One region of the Pseudomonas sp. S11P7 genome, then DNA from elsewhere that is predicted to be linked to it. Evidence: predicted binding sites of a transcription regulator. Region 1 holds the regulator's gene; each other region holds the start of a gene.
The links. The regulator FliA, encoded in region 1, starts transcription of late flagellar genes. The targets are predictions, from matches to a motif close to CTAAAGTTTNNNNNNNNNNNGCCGNTAA.

Region 1 (2,266 bases):
CTGCTGGACGCCGACCTCGGTCTGGCGAACGTCGACGTTCTGCTGGGGCTGACCCCCAAACGCACGCTGGCTGACGTCATCGAAGGCCGCTGCGAATTGCGCGACGTGCTGTTGCAGGGCCCGGGCGGGATTCGCATCGTGCCGGCGGCGTCCGGCACGCAGAGCATGGTCCACCTGAGCCCGGCGCAGCACGCCGGCCTGATTCAGGCGTTCAGCGACATCGGCGACAATCTCGACGTGCTGGTGATCGACACCGCTGCGGGCATTGGTGACTCGGTGGTCAGTTTCGTCCGCGCCGCGCAGGAAGTGTTGCTGGTGGTGTGTGACGAGCCGACCTCGATCACCGACGCCTACGCACTGATCAAACTGCTCAACCGCGATTACGGCATGAACCGCTTTCGCGTCCTTGCCAACATGGCGCAGAGCCCGCAGGAAGGCCGTAACCTGTTCGCCAAGTTGACCAAGGTCACGGACCGTTTCCTTGACGTCGCCCTACAATACGTCGGCGCCGTCCCGTATGACGAAAGCGTGCGCAAGGCCGTGCAGAAACAACGCGCCGTCTACGAAGCCTTTCCACGCTCCAAATGCGCTCTGGCCTTCAAGGCCATCGCGCAGAAGGTCGACACCTGGCCGTTGCCGGCCAACCCGCGCGGCCATCTGGAGTTTTTCGTCGAGCGTCTCGTGCAGCAAACCGCAGGGCCTGTGATATGACCGCCAGTGGCATGAATCTTTACAAGAAGTCGGCGCGTGACGCGCAGTACGAATTGATCGAGCGTTACGCGCCACTGGTCAAGCGCATTGCCTATCACTTGCTGGCACGGTTGCCGGCCAGTGTGCAGGTCGAAGACCTGATCCAGGCCGGGATGATCGGCCTGCTCGAAGTGTCGACCAAATACGACGCCAGCAAGGGCGCCAGTTTCGAAACGTACGCGGGCATTCGAATCCGCGGCGCGATGCTCGATGAAGTGCGCAAAGGGGACTGGGCACCACGCTCGGTTCACCGCAATACCCGGATGGTCAGCGACGCGATTCGCTCGATTGAAGCTAAAACCGGCCGTGACGCTAAAGATCACGAGGTTGCGGCCGAACTCCAATTGAGTCTCGACGATTATTACGGGATTCTGAATGACACTTTGGGCAGCCGCCTGTTCAGTTTCGACGACCTCTTGCAGGACGGCGAACACGAAGGGCTGCACGAGGATGGCGCCAGTGCTCATATGGAGCCGTCACGCGATCTGGAAGATGAACGCTTCCAGACGGCGCTGGCGGACGCGATTGCCAATTTGCCGGAGCGTGAGCGACTGGTGTTGGCGCTGTACTACGACGAAGAGCTGAACCTCAAGGAAATCGGTGAAGTCCTTGGCGTCAGTGAATCGCGGGTCAGCCAGTTACACAGCCAGTGCGCGGCCCGTTTGCGGGGGCGTTTGGGGGAGTGGCGAGCGCGCTGAAGGCAGTGTGGGGACACTGCGAAACGAGGCTGGTGCGGTGGTAAGCGGCGCCGGTCTCGATCCGTTGTGCTCCAGACAAACTTTAAGTGCTGCGCCAATTGATTGAAGTGGCGCGTCCAGGTGCTGGGCGCGTTTAAGACTGCTTGGAGGTCGAATTGAACAAAGACATGAAAATCCTCATCGTTGATGACTTCTCAACGATGCGGCGGATCATCAAGAACCTGCTGCGCGATCTTGGGTTCACCAACACCGTCGAGGCCGACGATGGCGTAACCGCCATTCCGGTCCTCAACAGCGGCAGCATCGACTTTCTGGTAACGGACTGGAACATGCCGGGCATGACCGGTATCGACCTGCTGCGCCACGTGCGCGCCGATGAAAAACTCAAGCACCTGCCGGTGCTGATGGTGACCGCTGAAGCCAAGCGCGAGCAGATCATCGAAGCCGCTCAGGCCGGTGTGAACGGCTACGTGGTCAAACCTTTCACGGCTCAGGCGTTGAAAGACAAAATCGAGAAGATTTTCGAACGCATCGGCTGATGAACGCGCGGGGGAGCTATGGAGCATAACGAATCTTCACAGGGCGATTTTGAATCGACCCTGAAAAAACACGCGGTCGAACTGGTCGAAAGCCTCGAAAAAGGCAGGTTCGGCGACGCGGTGCAACTGATCCATGAGCTCAATCAGACCCGTGACCGTGGCCTGTATCAGGAAGTGGGCAAGCTCACGCGTGAACTGCACAGTGCGATCGTCAATTTCCAGATCGATCCGCACATGCCGCAGGCCGAGGAAGTGTCGCAAATCACCGACGCCACCGAA
Region 2 (2,266 bases), 2.9 Mb from region 1:
GACATGCTTATCGGCGTCACTCAGGGCTTTCTTGAGTTCACCGTAGAAGACTATCTGACGAGCAGTCAAACCGAAGGCCGTTATGAAATCGAAGTCAACCAGCTCGACCCGCGCATGCGCATGCCGATGTGCGACAAGGAATTGACAGCGACGCTGGAAAGTCCGGCACGCCCTTTGGGCCGGGTCACGGTGAAGGTTCGCTGCGAGGGCACATCGCCCTGGACGGTGTTCGTACCCGCTCAAGTCCGCCTGTTTCGCGAGATTGTGACGACCACGCGTGCGCTCAAGCGCGCCGGCATTATCGAGCCGCAGGACGTGACCTTGCGCGAGCGCGACGTCAGCCAGATCAACCAAGGCTTTCTGACTTCGGTGGACGAAGCGATCGGACAGAAATTGACCCGACCAACGGTCGCCGATCAGGTCATCACCCAGGTCCATCTGGAACAGGCGGAAGTCATTCGCAAGGGTGATCAAGTGGTCATCACTGCACGCAGCGGGACACTGGCCGTACGCATGCCGGGCGAAGCCCTGGCCAACGGCGGCCTGAAAGAACAGATCCGGGTAAAAAACCTCAACTCACAACGGGTGATCAAGGCGCAGGTCACCGCGCCGGGACAAGTGGAAGTGGCCATGTGAACGCCCTGTGAGAAAACTGGCGCGGACCTCCCGGCTTCCCTAAACTGTGTCGCAGCAGGACATGCCGCGATGCAGCCCGGCGCATTGGAAAAATGTGCCTAAAGTTTTTCATGGGATAGCCGAAAACATGGCAAGCGTCCAAATTCCCAGAGGTTTTTTATCATGGTCATCGATTTCAGCCGTTTGAACAGTTCCTCGTCACTGACAGGCAGCACACGTACCAGCAACGCCAAGGAAAGCGCTGAAAACAGCCCTTCCGCGCCGCTGAATACCCAGGCCGAGCAGGCCAATGCCGCCAAAAGCGGGGAGTCGGTACACCTCAGCAATGAGGCTCAACAGTTGCAGAAGGTCACTGACAAGCTGCGCGATCAGCCTGCTGTCGACAAAGCCCGTGTGGCTGAGTTGAAAGCCGCGATTGCCGATGGCAGCTATAAAGTCGACAGCAACCGTGTAGCCAGCAAACTGCTCAACTTCGAAGCCCAGCGCTAGGCTTTTGCCGGCGCCAGGCTTTTGGACGCTTAAACCCCAAGGCCAGCCATGCACGACACTAATTTACTGCAACTGATCAACGACGACTTTGCTCCAGCGCAAGAACTGCTGGAGTTGCTGCAAACCGAATCCCTCGCGTTGCACGGTCGCGACATGCCGCTGCTGGAAGAAATTCTGGCGCGCAAGCAAGCATTGATCATTCTGCTGGAACAGCATGGCCGCAAGCGCAGCGAAATTCTCGCCAGCCTCAATCTGTCGACCGATCGCAACGGCCTGCAACAGCTGGCCGCGCAATCGAGCATTGGCGAGCAGTTGTTGCGCCAGGGCGACGCCCTGACCGACCTGATTGCCCAATGCCAGGCAGCCAACGTCAAGAATGGCCAGTCGATCCGCATTCAGCAGGCCACCACGGCCAATCAGCTGAAAATCCTCACCGGGGGCGAACCGCCAGCGTTGTACGACGCCAGCGGCACTTTTGCCAAGCCCGCCAAACCGCGTCCGCTCAGCCAGGCATGAGCCGTTGATGCGCCAGCTCTATCAACCCGCGGAACATGCTGGCAAAATGCTGGCTAGTCGTCATATTTTGTCTGGAGATTGATAAACCGTGTCCAACGCCCTCAGCGCGGATGATGCTCCGCAGCCCCCTAAGGTGCTCACCACGCCACTGGAAATCTCCAGCAACCTGCGCCAGCTGCAGGACAGCCACGATCCGCTGATCATCACCTTCCACGAGCGCAGCCAGCGTTTTCAAAGCTACCTGATCAAAGTCGACCGCGACAGCGCCTCGATCGCTCTGGACGAAATGATCCCGCGCGATGGCGAACGCTTCCTGCTCGCCGGCGAGCCGTTCAAAGTCGAGGGTTTTCATGACGGCGTACGCATTGCCTGGGAATGCAACGGCACACTGAACATCGAAGAATCCAACGGCGACCGCTTCTACACCGGCGAGCTGCCGACCGAAGTGGTTTACCACCAGCGCCGCAACGCCTTCCGCGCCGCACTTAAACTGACCGACCTGGTCAGCGTTGAACTGGGTGGCGAAAAACTCAAGTCGCCGATCCATGGCAAGTTGCTGGATATTTCCGCGACGGGTTGCAAGTTTCGTTTCGAAGGCGACATCACCGACCGCCTGCAACTGGGC
Region 3 (2,266 bases), 2.3 Mb from region 1:
CGAAGCGGTTGAACGAGCCGGCCAGTTCGCCAAGTTCATCCTGGCTGGTGATGTTCAGGCGCCGGGTCAGATCGCCCTCGCCTGCCGCGATGTCATCGAGGTTGGCTTTCATCAGGGTCAGCGGCCGCAGGATGGTGTTGGCCAGCAGCATCCCCGCCGCGGCGATCACCAGCAGCACCAGCACCGCCACGCCGACAATGCTCAGCACCACGCCTTGCACGCGTTCCTGGACCTGGGCTTCGACCTGCGCCACTTGCGCTTCGATGCCGTCGAGGTTGACCGAGGTACCGACGGCCATGTCCCACTTGGCCAGGTATTCGGTGTAACCGAGTTTCGGCACCAATACTTTCGCATTGCCTGGCAGCGGCGAGCTGTATTGCAGGTAGTGCGTACCGTCCTTCGCCACTTTTACCAGGCCGAGGTTGACGTAGACGCCATTCGGGTCGCGGTTGTCCTTGAAGCTTTTGCCCACGCCGTCGGGGTCGTTGGCCTTGAACAGGCGCACGATCTCCGAGTCGTAGGCGAAGAAGTAGCCGTCCTTGCCGTAGCGGATGCCCGACAGCAGCTTGATCGCCTGCGCGCGCGCCGCGTTGTCGCCGGGCGCGGCAGCGTCATACAGCGGCTTGATCGTGGTCATCGCCACGGCGACGTAACTTTGCAGGGTGGCTTTGGCGTCGCCGAGCAGGCGCTCGCGGGTTTGCTCGACTTCCTTGCGCGCCTGTTCCTGAAGGATGAACAGCGTGGTCAGGCTGATGACCAGAGCAAAGAGCAATACCGGAAGAACGGCGAGGGACAGGACTTTAGCCTTGAGGCTCAGGCGCATTGTAGGGGCTCACTCTTTTGATTTTGTTGGCGTGGTTAAAGGCTTTAACGGCACGCCGGGGCAAAAGTTGAGTCAGCAGGCACTGCGTGTCCCTGTGGGAGCGGGCTTGCCCGCGATGGCGGTGTGTCTGAAAGACGAATAACGAATGTGTCGACGCCATCGCTGGCAAGCCAGCTCCCACAGGGTTCAGGGGTTTACAGGACCATCGCGGCCACCCAGCCGAAGGCCAGCAGCGGCAGGTTGTAGTGCAGGAAGGTCGGGACCACGGTGTCCCAGATGTGGTGATGCTGGCCGTCGATGTTCAGGCCGGAGGTCGGGCCGAGGGTCGAGTCCGAGGCCGGTGAACCGGCGTCGCCCAGCGCACCGGCGGTGCCGACGATGCACACGATGGCCATCGGGCTGAAGCCCAGTTGCACGCACAGCGGCACGAAAATCGCTGCCAGAATCGGCACGGTGGAGAACGACGAGCCGATGCCCATGGTCACCAGCAAGCCCACCAGCAGCATCAACAGCGCGCCAACGCCTTTGCTGTGGTTGATCCACGCTGCCGACGATTCAACCAGGGTCTGCACCTGCCCGGTGGCTTTCATCACTTCGGCGAAACCGGAGGCGGCGATCATGATGAAACCGATCATCGCCATCATTTTCATGCCTTCGGTGAACAGGTCATCGGTCTCGCGCCACTTGACGATGCCGGACACCGAGAAGATCAGGAAACCCACCAACGCACCGATAATCATCGAATCCAGCAGCAGTTGGACGACGAACGCCGAGGCGATGGCCACACCGGCGATCAGCAGGCTCAACGGGTTGTAATGCACGGCGGTCTGCTCGACCTGCTCAATCTTCGCCAGATCGTAGACGCGCTTCTTGCGGTAACTGACGAATGCCATCACCAAGCCGAAAACCATGCCCAGCGCCGGGATGCCCATGGCGTGGGTGATGTTGATACCGCTGATGTCGACGCCGCTGCGCGCAACGTTGGCCAGCAGGATTTCATTAAGGAAGATATTGCCGAAACCCACCGGCAGGAACATGTACGGGGTGATCAGGCCGAAGGTCATGACGCAGGCGATCAGGCGGCGGTCGAGTTGCAGCTTGGTCAGCACATAGAGCAGTGGCGGCACCAGCAGCGGAATGAATGCAATGTGGATTGGCAGTATGTTCTGCGAAGCAATCGCCACCACCCACAACAGGCCGATCAGCAGCCATTTGACGTTGCCACCGCCGCTCGAATGTTGCCGGTCAACCATCGCCAGCGCCCTGTCGGCCAGCGCGTGGGCCAGGCCCGACTTGGCAATCGCCAGAGCGAAAGCGCCGAGCAACGCGTAGGACAACGCCACCGTGGCACCGCCGCCCAGGCCACTGTTGAACGCCTTGAGTGTGGCGTCCATGCCCAGGCCACCGGTCAGGCCGCCGACCAGCGCACCGACGATCAGCGCG

Region 2: the regulator FliA is predicted to act here: its motif matches at 735-762, upstream of flgM (flagellar biosynthesis anti-sigma factor FlgM).
Region 3: the regulator FliA is predicted to act here: its motif matches at 868-895, upstream of M0746_RS07090 (methyl-accepting chemotaxis protein).

Annotation. Positions count from the first base shown of each region.
Region 1 is NZ_JALPKS020000002.1:3,837,113-3,839,378, reverse strand. Features, by position in the region: gene fleN (flagellar synthesis regulator FleN) at 1-711, shown strand, start outside; gene fliA (RNA polymerase sigma factor FliA) at 708-1,448, shown strand; gene M0746_RS17635 (chemotaxis response regulator CheY) at 1,616-1,987, shown strand; gene M0746_RS17630 (protein phosphatase CheZ) at 2,006-2,266, shown strand, end outside.
Region 2 is NZ_JALPKS020000002.1:965,611-967,876, reverse strand. Features, by position in the region: gene flgA (flagellar basal body P-ring formation chaperone FlgA) at 1-636, shown strand, start outside; gene flgM (flagellar biosynthesis anti-sigma factor FlgM) at 799-1,125, shown strand; gene M0746_RS04445 (flagella synthesis protein FlgN) at 1,174-1,641, shown strand; gene M0746_RS04440 (flagellar brake protein) at 1,730-2,266, shown strand, end outside.
Region 3 is NZ_JALPKS020000002.1:1,520,122-1,522,387, reverse strand. Features, by position in the region: gene M0746_RS07090 (methyl-accepting chemotaxis protein) at 1-823, opposite strand, end outside; gene M0746_RS07085 (Na+/H+ antiporter family protein) at 1,018-2,266, opposite strand, start outside.